Regions from separate parts of the Candidatus Pelagibacter sp. PS_06 genome, predicted to be linked through region 2. Evidence: riboswitches for the same ligand, from Rfam matches in the RefSeq annotation. Region 2 holds a riboswitch; the other holds the start of a gene.
What was found. A riboswitch is a leader RNA that binds a small molecule or an ion and turns the genes downstream of it on or off. The one in region 2 is predicted to bind S-adenosylmethionine.
Positions count from the first base shown of each region.

Region 1: another riboswitch for S-adenosylmethionine. It lies ahead of AC5SLZ_RS04480 (homocysteine S-methyltransferase family protein); the one in region 2 lies ahead of AC5SLZ_RS03085 (O-acetylhomoserine aminocarboxypropyltransferase/cysteine synthase family protein).

Region 1 is NZ_CM182078.1:868,105-875,646, forward strand. Features, by position in the region: gene moaA (GTP 3',8-cyclase MoaA) at 1-117, shown strand, start outside; gene moaC (cyclic pyranopterin monophosphate synthase MoaC) at 119-664, shown strand; gene AC5SLZ_RS04440 (MoaD/ThiS family protein) at 677-943, shown strand; gene AC5SLZ_RS04445 (molybdopterin synthase catalytic subunit) at 943-1,395, shown strand; gene msrP (protein-methionine-sulfoxide reductase catalytic subunit MsrP) at 1,382-2,287, shown strand; gene msrQ (protein-methionine-sulfoxide reductase heme-binding subunit MsrQ) at 2,287-2,871, shown strand; gene AC5SLZ_RS04460 (DUF1244 domain-containing protein) at 2,864-3,109, shown strand; gene moaB (molybdenum cofactor biosynthesis protein B) at 3,110-3,610, opposite strand; gene AC5SLZ_RS04470 (sulfite exporter TauE/SafE family protein) at 3,626-4,372, shown strand; gene AC5SLZ_RS04475 (putative 2OG-Fe(II) oxygenase) at 4,411-5,001, shown strand; SAM riboswitch class V at 5,094-5,156, shown strand; gene AC5SLZ_RS04480 (homocysteine S-methyltransferase family protein) at 5,164-6,069, shown strand; gene AC5SLZ_RS04485 (DMT family transporter) at 6,062-6,949, opposite strand; gene AC5SLZ_RS04490 (YbaK/EbsC family protein) at 6,946-7,428, opposite strand.
Region 2 is NZ_CM182078.1:629,900-637,441, reverse strand. Features, by position in the region: gene plsX (phosphate acyltransferase PlsX) at 1-896, shown strand, start outside; gene AC5SLZ_RS03110 (HU family DNA-binding protein) at 901-1,200, shown strand; gene AC5SLZ_RS03105 (MerR family transcriptional regulator) at 1,193-1,564, shown strand; gene AC5SLZ_RS03100 (50S ribosomal protein L33) at 1,566-1,757, shown strand; gene AC5SLZ_RS03095 (chorismate mutase) at 1,758-2,048, opposite strand; gene AC5SLZ_RS03090 (COX15/CtaA family protein) at 2,137-3,117, shown strand; gene AC5SLZ_RS03085 (O-acetylhomoserine aminocarboxypropyltransferase/cysteine synthase family protein) at 3,147-4,475, opposite strand; SAM riboswitch class V at 4,478-4,543, opposite strand; gene rplM (50S ribosomal protein L13) at 4,682-5,140, shown strand; gene rpsI (30S ribosomal protein S9) at 5,142-5,579, shown strand; gene argC (N-acetyl-gamma-glutamyl-phosphate reductase) at 5,613-6,632, shown strand; gene AC5SLZ_RS03065 (hypothetical protein) at 6,632-6,859, shown strand; gene AC5SLZ_RS03060 (homoserine dehydrogenase) at 6,856-7,542, shown strand, end outside.

The sequences.
Region 1 (7,542 bases), 240 kb from region 2:
CAAATAGAGGAATTAAAAGATTTAATTTTAAAACAACTTAACTTTAAGAAAGAGTCTCATTATTTAGAAATTGGTGAAACTGGGTTAACAAAAAATTTATCAACAACCGGTGGCTAATATGAAAAATTTAAAGGTTATTAAAAATAATGAATTAAAAGATTGGGCAGAAGAAATCTTTAATAAGAACTCTTTTAATATGGTAAATGTTTCAGCTAAAAAAGAGACATTTAGAAGAGCATTAGCGTCTGGAAAAATTTATGTTGGAAAAGATGTTTTTAAATTAATTAAAAATAAAGAGATGCCAAAAGGAGACCCAATAAGTCTTGCAGAGGTATCGGCAGTTTTGGGAGTTAAAAAAACTAGTGAATTAATACCTTTATGTCATCCCCTGCCAATTGATCATACAGCTACTAAAATTATTATGCATGATGAGGATAGTTCACTCGAAGTATTTTGTATTGTATCTGCATATGCAAAAACAGGGGTAGAAATGGAAGCTATTATGGGAGTAAATGCTGCTTTAATAACTATCTATGACTTAAGTAAAATTGTTAATCCACATTTGAAAATTGATAATGTTAAGTTGTTGATTAAAGAAGGTGGAAAAAGTGGTCTATGGAAAAATCCTGAGGGACTTCCAGAATTTTTAAAAGAAATATTTTAATTGTTAAAATTAATGAAGGTAACAATAGAACTGTTTGGTGCTAGTAGAGATTTTAGTAATCAAGATTCTATTGAAATAAATATTGAAAACAATTCAACAATTAAAGATGTGAGAGATAAGATGTTAGATTATCTACATTCAAATTTTAAAGGTAATGAAAATTTTATAAAAATTGTAAATTCATCAGTATTTTGCTCAAAGGACAATATAATCAGCGACAATTATAAAATAACAAATCATGAAAAAATTGCTATTATTCCGCCAATCGGAGGAGGTTAATGCTTCATACAAAAGTTGTAGATATTAAAGATAAAAAACTTTCAATTATTGATGCTGAAAAATTTATTTCATCCTCTGACTTTGGTGCATCAATATTTTTTTCTGGAACAGTAAGAAATCAAAATAATAATAAAAGTGTAACTGGAATAACTTATGATAGCCATGATGCACTAGTGATAAAAAGTTTTGAAGAAATTTATAATGAAGCAGATCAAAAGTTACAAATTAAAGACAAAGCGGTATTTATTGAGCATGCAAAGGGTTTCTTAAATCTTGGCGAAATAAGTATTATTATTGCTGTTGCCTGCAAACATCGTGATGAAGCTTATGTTTTATCTAGATATATTATTGAGGAAATAAAAAAAAGATCCCCTATTTGGAAAAAAGAACACTATCAAAATAATAAAACAGACTGGTTAAAAGGAAATCCAATCCAATATGAAAAAAATTAAATATTCAGAAATTACTCCAGAAAAGATTTATAGAAATAGAAGAAGCTTTATCAAATCAATGGGTTTAGGTGCTGGATCTATCGCTTTAACATCAATTCCATTTATTAATAATGCTAGATCCGAACAAAAAGACAAGCTTACTAGTTACAAAGATATTACTACCTACAATAATTATTACGAGTTTGGTACATCTAAAAGCGATCCATATAAAAATTCACAAAATTTTAAAACAGATCCTTGGAGTATTAGTATTGAAGGAGAAGTTGAAAATCCAATCAATATTTCAATGGAAGAAATTTCAGAACAATTTATGTCAGAGGAAAGAATTCAACGTTTAAGATGCGTTGAAGGATGGTCGATGGTAATACCTTGGATGGGTTTTTCTTTAAATCAACTTCTTTCAAAAGTAACTCTTACCTCTAAAGCAAAATTTGTAGAATTTGAAAGTGTTTATGATCCAGATCAAATGAAAGGACAAAGATACCCAGTGCTGCAATGGCCTTATAAAGAGGGATTAAGAATTGATGAAGCTATGCATCCTTTAACTACTGTTGTTACAGGTCTGTATAATAAAAAACTTCCTAATCAAAATGGAGCACCTTTAAGAATTTTTCTTCCTTGGAAATATGGTTTCAAAAGTGCAAAAGCTATTGTTAAAATTAAATTAGTTGAGAAAATGCCTACATCTTCATGGATGAGAGCTTCGCCTAGAGAATATGGCTTTTATTCAAATGTAAATCCAAATGTCGATCATCCTAGATGGTCTCAAGCTACAGAAAGAGTTATTGGTAATGATATTTTTGCTCCAAGGGTAGAAACTTTAATGTTCAATGGGTATGGAGATGAAGTTGCAAACTTATATAGTGGGATGGATTTAAAAAAATATTTTTAATGGAAAAATATTTTAAACCAAGCGTATTTTTTTTAAGTTTAATTCCATTTTTAATAATTATATATAAGATTTTTTTTAATCAATTAGGACCTGAGCCAGTAAAAGAAATTACACATCATACAGGTGAATGGACATTAATTTTTATTTGCTTAACACTTGCTATGAGTCCTTTAAAAAGATTAACCAATTTAGGTTTGTGGATTAAATTTAGAAGAATGTTGGGATTATTCGTTTTTTTTTACGCAACCATTCATTTATTAACTTATGTTGGAATTGATTACAGATTTGATTGGGCTCCAATTTTTAATGATGTTGTAAAAAAAAAATACATTTTTATTGGATTTTCAGCTTGGTTATTATTAATTCCTTTAGCTATTACATCATCGCAGAAAATGATGAAATTATTAAAACATAATTGGAAAAAATTACATAAATTAGTTTATGTGATAGCAATCTTTGGTTCTCTTCATTATATTTGGTTATCAAAATCAATTTTTTTTAAACCATTAATTTTCATGATAGTAATACTTGTGTTGCTTGCCTTAAGAATTAAAATTAAAAAAAGAGAGACAAATTATGGATGATAAAATAAAAAATGAAATTCAATCAGCTACTTTTGAAAGATTGTTAAATCATTTAGATGAAAGAAAAGATGTTCAGAATATAGATCTTATGAATTTAGCTAACTTTTGCAGAAATTGTTTGTCTAGATGGTATAGAGAGGAAGCTGAAAAAAAAGGTATTACTATATCTGACCCTGATGCTAGAGAACGTATATATGGAATGCCTTATCCAGAGTGGAAAGAAAAATATCAAAAATAACTATTTTTCTTTAAGTCTCGGAAAAAGTTCAACAAAATTACATGGTTTATGATTAATATCTAACTGATATTTTAAAATTCCATCCCATGCATCGGTAACACCTCCAGATGATCCTGGTAATGCAAAAACATATTTACCGTTTGCTAACACCGCACAAGCTCTAGACTGTATTGCTGACGTACCTACTGTCTTAAGACTTATGGTTCTAAAAACTTCACCAAAACCTGGTATTTGTTTATCTGCTATTTCATCTATTGCTTCTGGAGTAATGTCTCTTCCAGTAAGACCTGTTCCTCCAGTAGTTATTATTACATCAATGTCTTTATTGTTAATCCATTCTTTTAAAATTAAGATAATGTCTTCTTTATTGTCTTTGCAAATTTTTCTATCAATTAAATTATGACTAGCTTCTTTAATTTTTTCTACAAGAATTGCTCCAGATTTATCATTATCAAATGTTCTGGTATCTGTTACAGTTAATAAAGCTATATTTACATTCATAAAAATTTTTTAAGTATGATTATATTATCAATATTTTTTCTCATAACATCAATATTATATTCTAGTGTTGGTTTTGGAGGTGGATCAACTTATCTAGCTTTAATGTTGATATGGGAAATCCCTTTTTTTATAATTCCAATATTAGCATTATGTTGCAACATTATTGTAGTGTCAGGAAATTCGATCAATTATGTAAGATCTGGTAATTTTAATTTTAAATTACTTTTTCCTTATTTATTGGGATCTATACCTTTTGCATTTTTTGGAGCTTCAATATCCATCTCAAGGGAATTATTTGAGATAACATTATTTGTTATCTTATCCATTGCTGGAATATTTTTATTGATAGAAAGCAAATCATTTAACAATGATCAAATTAAATTAAATTCAATTCCAAAAGTTGTTTCAATTTTTATCGGCTCTATAATCGGGTTTATTTCAGGAATTGTTGGAATTGGTGGTGGAATATTTTTAAGTCCAATTTTATTCTTAATGAAAGCAGGATATCCAAAACATATAGCAACTACAGCTTCATTATTTATCTTAATTAATTCTATTTTTGGTGTGGCTGGTCAACTTACAAAAGATATTGTGTTTGATGAATTTTTAAACTATTGGCCTTTATTCCTGTGTGTTCTTGCTGGAGGGCAGATTGGAAATTTCTTAAATATAAGATTATTATCCAACAAAACCCTTGCATTAATTACGTCTGTGTTAGTTATTTTTGTAGCAATAAGAATGGGTATAAGACTGATACCATAATCTTGATTTAATTATCTTTTAATATATTTAAACTTAAAATGAAAAACATTAAACCTTTTGGACCATCGATCGGAAAAACTAAAATTTCTAAAAAATTTTCTGACAAATTAAATAACGAGTTTGATAGTAAATCTAATTCAAAAAAAATTGATTATAGTTCAAAATTAGCAAGTCAAATTAAAAACGAATTAAAGATCTCGAGTAATTTTATTAAAAAAAATTTAGAGAAAGAACTTAAAGAAAGTATTAATAAATTTCTTTCGAATGAAAAAATTCAAAACATCAAAGAGATTAAAATTTTAAATTTTTGGATAGTTAGACAATTTAAAGGTGAGTATAATCCAATTCACTATCATGAAGGTGATTTATCTGGTGTAGGTTATTTAAAACTGCCAAAAGGTATGACAAATAATAAAATGGTTAAAAATAAAAAACTTAAAACAAATGGCACAATTGATTTTATTAATGGTCAAAAAGGATTTCTGAGCAAAAGTATTTATAATGTGGTACCAAAAATCAGAGATTTATTAATCTTTCCAAATTATTTAATGCATACAGCCTATCCATTTAATATTGAAGGAGAGCGTAGATCTTTTTCCTTTAATGCAAAAATTATTTTAAAAAAATAGTTTACAACTAACCTTAAAAGTTTTATAAATTTATTGCCGATTTGATCCTATTGCGGGCTTTAACTGCTAAAAAGGAAATTCCCACATAAAATCAATAAGCAAGGAAGTTGAACTATATTGTGCACCTAGCAAAAGCTGAAGCACTAAAAAAGTGAGGATAAGATGGACCTAAATTTTTTCAAACAAACACGAATATTAGATGGTGGTATGGGGCAAGAACTACTAGCTAGAGGAATGAAACCAAATGGAACACTATGGAGTGCTAACGCAATATTGGATGAAAATTATCACCAATTACTTCAAGATACTCATAGAGATTTTATAAAAGCAGGAGCTGAAGTGATTGTCACTACCACTTTTACGACAAGACGAAAAAGACTTCGAGAAAATAATATTGAGGATAAATTTGAATATCTAAATATAAAGGCTGGCGAAATTGCTCATAAAGTAAAAAAAGAATTTCCAAATGTTTTAATTGCTGGTGGATTACCTCCTCAAGAATTAACTTATGAAGCGGATGAAAGAAGTGAAGAAGAAATTATCAACACTTTTAATGAGCAAGCAAGGTTATTAAATGATTATGTTGATTTTTTTTATTTTGATGTGTGGAGTAGTATTAAAGAGTTTAAATGCGGAATTAAGGCCATCAAAGAATTTAAGAAACCTTATCTGATTGGTATTCATATATCTGAAGGAACCAACTTACCAAGTGGTGAAAAAATTTCTGATATTAAAAACATTATTGATGACCAATTATTGGGAGTCATGCTTTCTTGTGTGTCTCCTGAAAATTATGAAAAAAATCTGAAGGAAATGAAAGAATTAAATGTTCCATTTGGTTTTAAATTAAATGGATTTATGACAACAAAACCAAAAAATGGTTACACGTCTTCTTTCTTTAAAAATTCTGGGGGAAATCCAAATGAATTCCTTGGTCATAGACATGATTTTACACCAGAAAATATTGGAGAAATCGCAAAAAAGTTTAAAGAAAATGGCGCTACTATATTAGGAGGATGTTGTGAAACTAGACCTTCTCATATTGCAGCAATGGCAAAACTCAAATAGTTTTTTTATTATCTGCTTTTTTAACAAAATAAATACCGATACAAACTGCTATTAAAGATATCAAAACTTTAATTGTTATTAACTCTTTAAGAAATATATAACCTAAAATAGTTCCAAATATGGGTATTAAATAAGAAACTTGAGATTGAAAGATTAATCCATTATTTTTTAATATTCTAAATCTTAACAACCACGCAACACCTGTTGGAACTATTCCCAAATATATTACTGATATCAAAGAGTCTGTTCTTGGAATAGACTGCCAGGGTTGTTCTATAAAACTTACAAGTGGAATTAAAATTATAATTGCCCAAATCAAAATTGAGCCAGTTACATTTTCATTTTTTTTCTTACTAATTTTTAAAGTTAAAACACCACCAATTACATAACAAGTTGATCCCAATAAAATTAATAGTGCTGACATAAAATTATTCTCATCAATTAAAAGATTGTCTGAAAATAAAAATACAATTCCTGAGAAACCAATTAAAATTCCAATTGTTTTTACTAAATTAAACTTTTCATTTTTGGTATAAAAATGTCCCAATACAGTTGAGCTTAAAGGGGTGGTTGACATTAAAATTGCTGCCAAATTACTTTGAACAGATTTTACGCCATATGCTATTAAGAAAAATGGAGCCACTAAATTGATAAATCCTATCATTGCAAACCAATGCCAGTCTTTTGAAAAAGCTTCAATTTTAATATTTTTATAATAACAAAGAAGCAAAACTGGAATTGCTCCAAAAAAAACTCTTAGAAAAGCAATTGTTACTGGTCCAAATGAATAAGTTGCGATCTTAATATTAAAGAACGCAGAAGCCCAAATCAACGCTAATACAGTTAGTAGAATATAATCAATTAATTTTGGTTGTCTCATTCAGCTATTTCTTTCATTTGACCATTAGTTAATTTTATTAATTGATTAAATTCTATTTCGAAAACACAATTTGGGTGTCCTGCTGCAGCAAATACGTTTTTAAATCTTTCTAAATTTGTATCAACATAGATCTTTAATTTACTTAAGTGACCTACTGGTGAAACACCTCCTATTGTATAACCAGTAATTCTTTTAACATCATCAGGATTTGCCATTGAAACATCTTTTTCTTCTAAGATTTTTTTTAGTTTATTTAATGAACACCTTTTATCTCCTGATACTAAGCAGAGTACAAAATTTTCTCCTGCCCTAAAAAGTAAGCTTTTTACAATTGCTCCAACACTACAACTTAAAGCTGTAGCCGCGTCTTGGGCAGTTCTTGCTGTTTGTTCTAAACAGAAAACCTCAAGACTTGGGTCAAACTCTTTAATTGATGTTTCTGTTCTTTTTACAGGTTCTTTTTCTAATATTGGATTCATAGATTTTTAATTCTTGTGGAATAATATTGAATAAATACACCACTTATGTGAAAATTGCATAGGTGTTATTTATTAAATTAGCGATATTTTTGCTGATTAATTTGTTAATTACCA
Region 2 (7,542 bases):
TTTATAAGATTTTTGGTGATCAAAATAAAATTAATAATCTTATTAATAACAAAGTAAATAAAGATCATTTTGAAATCGTTCATACTACAGATGTAGTTAAAAGTACTGACAGCCCACTTGAAGGTGCTAAAAGAGGAAAAAATACTAGTATGTGGCTTGCCATTGATAGTGTTAAGAAAAAGGAAGCTGATATTGTTGTGTCAGCTGGAAATACAGGTGCTTTATTAGTTATTTCAAAACTTAATCTTAAAATGATTGAGAATATAGACAAACCCGCATTATCTGCTCTTTGGCCAAACAAAAAAGGAATGAGTGTTGTTTTAGATTTAGGTGCAAATATAGAATGTAGCTCTAAAAACTTATTAGATTTTTCTATAATGGGTGCCTCTCTTTACACATCATTATACCCAAGTGAAAAACCTAATGTTGGTTTATTAAATATAGGATCAGAGGAAATTAAAGGAAATGAAACTATTAAAGAAACTTACCAAGCTTTAAATGATAAAAAAACAGAAAACTATAATTTTTCAGGTTACATAGAAGGAAATCATTTAATGGATGGGAATGTTAATGTAATTGTTTCTGATGGTTTCACTGGTAACGTTGCCTTAAAGACAGCTGAAGGTACGGCAAACTTCATCACTAGTGAACTTAAGAAGGCTATGACAGGATCAATAATTGGAAAAATTTCATCATTATTAAATATTTCAAATTTGAATAAATTTAAAAAACGTCTAGATCCAAGGCTATATAATGGTGCTATCTTTATTGGTCTTGACTCACCAGTTGTCAAAAGTCATGGGGGGACTGATTATATTGGATTTTCAAATTCCTTAGATGTTTGTCATAGAATTGTAAAAGGTAATTTGATAGAAAAGATCAAGCAAAATATTTAATTTAATGAGAATAAACTTAACTAAAAAAGACTTAGTTAATTTAGTTTATATGCAACTAGGTTTTTCAAAACAAATTTCAGAAAACCTTATTGAAGATTTTTTATCATCAATTGTTTCAAATATTAAAAAAGAAAAGAAATTAAAACTATCTAAATTTGGTACTTTTTCCATACGAGAAAAGAAATCAAGAATAGGAAGAAATCCAAAAACCAAAGAAACTAAAATTATTTCAAGTAGAGATGTTGTATTATTTAAACCCTCAAAAGAATTTAAAGAATTTGTAAATTTAAAAGATAATGGATAAATCTGATAGTGCCTATAAAACAATAGGCGAGGTTGCTAAAATATTAAATTTAAAATCTAATAAAAAGGGGGAACTTCCAACTCATATTATTAGGTTTTGGGAAACACAATTTAAGCAAATCAAACCAAAAATCTTAAATTCGAATAGAAGGTATTATGATGAAAATTGCATTAATCTTCTCAAAAAAGTTAAATTTCTTCTTAAAGAACAAGGCATGACTATAAATGGTGTTAAAAAGTTACTTAATGGAGAGCATTCTTTAGAACTTGACGAAATGGCAAATAATTCTATAAAAGCTGATAATTTAAGAAATAAATTAGTTAAAATTTCTAAAATAGTTAAAAATTTAAAAAGTTTAAAATAAAATGGCAAAAAAAACACACGTAAAAGTTAGATTAGTTCCCGAGTCAAAACCAGATAGTCCTTTCTTTTACTATGTAAAAAAACCTGCTGGCGGAGAGAAAGCAAAAGTAAAACTTTCAGCTAAAAAATACAATCCGGCTACAAGAAAACACGAAACATTTGTGGAAAAAAAGCTTCCACCTCACAGTAAGTAATCACTTCTTTTTGAAATTTCGTCTCTCGTAGTCAATGTAGGACCAAATCATATTCTTCCATATACGATTAGTAATTTTTGGGTCAATTTTAAATTTTTTAGATTTCCCTTTAATTTTATTTAAAATAAAATTAATTCTTTTTTGATCTACTATTTCTTTTTTAAACTCTTTTAACTTAAGAACTTCTTTAACAAGAGAAGTTCGATATTTGATTAAAGCTAGAAGTTTATTATCTAAATTATCTAGTTTTATACGAATACTCTCTAATTTTTTTTTATTTTTTGGCGACATTTAATTTATTGGATTTATTAATAATTATTATATTTATTTATATATGTACAGTCAGAATAATCACTTAAATTTACAGTTAAGAATCTGGTTGCTTACATTAATTGGACTTATAATTCTTATAATTTTAGTTGGTGGTTTAACAAGACTAACTGACTCAGGATTATCAATAACAACTTGGGAATTGTTTGTGGGATTTCTTCCACCATTCACAAACGATAAATGGCTAGATTATTTTGAACTTTATAAAACTATCCCAGAATTTAGAGAACAAAACTACAATATGACACTCCATGAATTTAAGGTAATTTTTTGGTGGGAGTGGGGGCATCGTCAATTAGGCAGATTAATTGGATTAACAGTGTTAATACCGCTTATGTTTTTTTACATTAAAAATGGTTTATGGATTTTTAAAAAATATGGATTAATTTTTTTGTTAGTTTGTTTTCAAGGATTTATGGGGTGGTATATGGTATCAAGTGGATTAATAGATAGAGTGGACGTTAGTCATTATAGACTTTCATTACATTTAGTAACAGCTTTTATAATTTTATCGGTTGTATTTTGGAACTTTCTTAAATTGACTAAAATTCAAACTCATTATGCTTCAATAAATATCAATTTAGTAAAGTTTTTTCTTTTTTTATTATTTTTACAATTAATAATAGGTGCTTTTGTATCCGGAATGGATGCTGGAAAAATTTATAATACATGGCCATTGATGGGTTTATCTTATTTTCCTGATGATAGTCAGTTTATTGATTTTTTAAACATAAGTGTTTTTGATAATCCCTCTATAGTTCAGTTCATTCATCGAAATTTGGCTTATTTAATTGTTGGTATTTATATCTATATTCTTTTTTTTATTATTAAAGATCAGAATAAAATTTTTAGAATCCCTGTGGTTTTCATGGGAGCTAGTTTATTTTTACAAATTATTTTAGGGATATTTACTATTTTATCTGGAGTAAAAATCTTTTATGCATCTTTACACCAGATAAATTCTATTTTGATAATATTATCAACTTTATATTTCCTCTACATAACTAAGTATGAGGAAAAAACTAATTAGTTTCTATTTGTAGACATATAAAACTCAAATTAACTAACAGCTTTTAATTTACCTTTAGAAGAATTCTCTAAAGCTTGATCTAAATCATCAATAATGTCGTCTATATGTTCCAAACCAATACTCAATCTTACATAGCCAGGTGTTACTCCGGCTGCAGCTAACTCATTTTCAGTAAGTTGACTATGTGTAGTTGTTGCTGGATGAATTGCTAAGCTTCTAGCATCACCAATGTTTGCAACATGGTAGAACATTTTTAAAGACTCAATAAATCTTTTTCCTGCTTCAATACCTCCAGCCAGTTCAATGCCAATTAGCGCACCATAACCACCTTTGAGATATTTTTTAGCTCGATTATTTATTTCATCATTATGTTCAGTAGCATAAATCACTTTATCTACTGCTTTATGTTTCTTTAAATAATCAACAACTTTAGAAGCATTTTCACAATGTTGTTTCATTCTTAAAGCCACAGTTTCTAAGCCTTGAATTACACCAAATGCATTATCAGGTGATAGTGCTGAGCCAAGATCTCTTAAAATTGTTACTCTTGCTCTTACTGCAAAAGAAACATTGGCACCTGTAAGTTCCGGAACAGCTTTGCCCCAAACTACACCCCCATAACTAGCATCAGGTTCGTTGAAAAGAGGTTGCCTTTTTGGATCTGCTGTCCAATCAAAATTACCACCATCAACCAATGCTCCACCTACAACGGTACCGTGACCTGCTATATATTTTGTTAGCGAATAAACCACAACAGCAGCTCCATGTTCTAATGGCTTACAAATTACTGGTGCAGCCGTATTATCAACAATAAGTGGTATATTGTATTTTCTTCCAATATCCGAAACTTCTTTGATAGGAAAAGCTCTTAAATATGGATTTGGTAAAGTTTCTCCATAAAAAGCTCTTGTTTTATCATCTATAGCTTTTTCAAAGTTCTTTGGATCAGAAGGGTCAGCATATCTTACTTCAATACCAAGTTTACTTAATGTATGTGTAAACAATGATACAGTTCCACCATAAAGATCTGTTGAACTAACAATGTTATCTCCAGCTTGAGCAACATTTAATATTGCAAAGGTCGAAGCTGTTTGTCCAGATGAAACGGTTAAACTCGCCAAACCACCATCAAGAGCCGCCAGTCTTTTTTCCAACACATCATTGGTTGGGTTCATGATTCTTGTGTAAATATTACCAAACTCTTTTAATGCAAACAGGTTGGCTGCATGCTCTGTACTATCGAATTGATATGATGTAGTTCTATAGATAGGCACTGCTACAGCATTTGTTGAAGGGTCACTTCTATAGTCACCACCATGAATTGCTATAGTTTCTGGATTATTTCTTTTTGTACTCATTTCTACTCCTTTTTTAGTGCTTTAACTTAAGTAAGGCGCACAATACAGTTCAAATGCCTACCGATAATGATGTATAAATTCCTGTTTAGCAGTTTTATGCCCGCAATAGGATCAAATCGGCTTAATATTTTTAGCAGATAAGCATTGTAATGCAAGCCAAATATCAAATTGACTTTGCAATTAATAATAGTATTAATCCTGGCACAATGACAAAATTTGTAAAAAAAGACGAAGTAACATCATCATGGTATGAAATAGATGCTACTAATGCTGTTGTTGGAAGATTAGCAACTGTGATTTCTAAAATTATTAGAGGTAAAAACAAAACTACTTATACACCCCATATGGATCACGGTGATTTTGTTGTAGTTAAAAATATTGAACAAGCAAAATTTACTGGAAAAAAATTTCAAGATAAGATTTATTATAGACATACTGGGCATCCGGGTGGAATAAAAGAAACAACACCAGAAAAATTGCATGAAAAAAAACCAGGTGAAACTTTAAAGCTTGCTGTAAAAAGAATGCTTCCTGGTGGAGTATTAGGTAGAAAACAATTAACTAAATTAAAAATTTACTCAGGAAGTGATCACCCTCATTCAGCACAAAATCCTCAAGTTATTGAGTTGGGGAAATTAAACAGTAAAAACTTAGCTAGAAATTAATATGGAAAATACTCAAACAATTGCAAAAACACCAAAACTAAAATTAGACTTTAAAGATAGTAAATATGCTACAGGTAGAAGAAAAACTTCAATTGCAAAAGTTTGGTTAAAAAAAGGATCTGGTAAAATTTACGTTAATGGAAAATTATTTAATGAATATTTTTCAAGTGAATTTCATCATCTTCAAATTACAAGACCATTTGATATAATCAATCAGTCTACAGATTACGATGTTAGATGCAGTGTAAGCGGGGGAGGACCTACTGGTCAAGCAGGTGCATTAGTTCATGGTATTTCTAAAGCTTTAGTTATGTTTGATGAAAATTTAAAATCTACATTAAAAACTGAAAAACTTACAACCAGAGACTCTAGAGCAGTTGAGAGAAAAAAACCTGGTAGAAGAAAAGCTAGAAGAAGCTTCCAATTCTCTAAAAGATAATTCTTTTTTAATTTTAAACTGTTATAATAAATCATGCCTAAGCTTAATGCATTGGTTGCTGGTTCAACTGGATATATTGGAGTTCAATTAATTAAATTATTAATTAAACACAAATTTATAAACATAAGATATTTATGTGGAAACAGTTCTGTAGGAAAAAATATTTCTAGTTTTGAAAAATATTTTTCAGGAAAAAAATTACCAAAAATTATTAAATTTAATAAAAAACTTTTAAAAGATGTTGATGTGGTTTTTACAGCATTACCAAATGGAGAAGCACAAGATATTTCAAAACATTTAACAAAAAATGTCACTTTAATTGATTTAGCTGCTGATTTCAGATTGGAAAAAGGATCAGAATATTTAAAATGGTATAAACAAAAACATAGAGCAGTAAATTTAATTAAGAAAAGAATATACTGTCTTCCAGAAGTTAATGGAAAAGATATAGGTAAATACCAGATCGTATCTTGTCCTGGTTGTTATCCAACTTCAATACTTTTACCATTAATTCCTCTTTTTAAAAGAAACCTAGTTAAAGTTAATAATATAGTAATGGATTCTAAATCTGGCTATTCAGGAGCCGGTAGAGGTGTCCATAAAAAATATAAAGATAAAAACCTATATGAATCTTTGAGTGCTTATGGTGTTGGCTTTCATCGACATAATTCCGAAATTGATCAAATGTTAAAAAAATTCACTAAGAAGAAATTAAGTTTTCATTTTACACCTCATCTAACTCCTATGTTTAGAGGTATTTTAAGTACTATTTATATTGATCTAGAAAAAGGTGTTAATCAGTCAAAAATAATTAAGACACTAACAGATTTTTATAAGAATGATGACTTTGTAAAAATTTTAGAAGCAAATAGTCTGTTAAGTACAAATGATGTAATTAACTCAAACAATTGTTTCATTTCTGTTTGTAAATCTAAATACAATGATAAGATTGTAATAATTTCAGCTATAGACAATTTGATTAAGGGTGGAGCAGGTCAAGCAGTACAAAATCTAAATATGAAATTTAATTTTCCAATTAAAACAGCTTTATAATGAAATTAATTTTTATTATTTTTATTTTTTTTCTTTTAAATAATTGTTCATTAAAGAAAGATTCTAAAAATTGGACTGTAAATTTGGTTAAAAAAAGCGAAGATCATAAAAAACTATCTGAAGTAATAAAAAAGTCAGAAGACATAACAAATATGAGTTATGACGAATATAAGATTTATATAGATGACTATACTAAAAAAAGTAAATATCCGGATATAAACCAATGAAAAAATCAATAAATATTGCTGTAGTAGGTCTTGGACAAATAGGCTCTTATTTGCTTAATGAATTGAATACTAAAAAAAATAATATTGAGCTTAAAACAGGCAAGAAAATTAATGTTGTAGCCATATCAGCTAGAAATATAAATAAAAAAAGACAATTTAATATTAATAAAAAAATATTTTTTAAAAACCCTTTAGATATTTTCAGCAAAACAAATGTTGATATTTTATTTGAAGCTATAGGTTTATCAGATGGTATTTCAAAAAAAGTGGTTGAAACTGCTTTAAAAAAGAAAATTCATGTAATAACTCCAAATAAAGCACTTATCTCTAAACATGGTAATGAGCTAGCTAAAATTGCTGAACTCAATAATGTTAATCTTGAATTTGAAGCTTCAGTTGCAGGTGGAATTCCAATATTAAGATCTATCAAAGAAGGTTTGGCTACTAACAAAATTTCAAAAGTATATGGAATTTTAAACGGTACATCTAACTATATTCTTTCAGAAATGGAAAATGTAAACCAAGGTTTTTATGATGTTTTAAAAAAAGCTCAAAAACTTGGTTATGCTGAACCTGGAAATCCAAAACTAGATTTAAATGGTTTTGATGCATTTGCAAAAGTTAGAATCTTATCTTCATTAGCATTTAATAGTAAAATTTCTAAAGATAAGTGTTTAATGGAA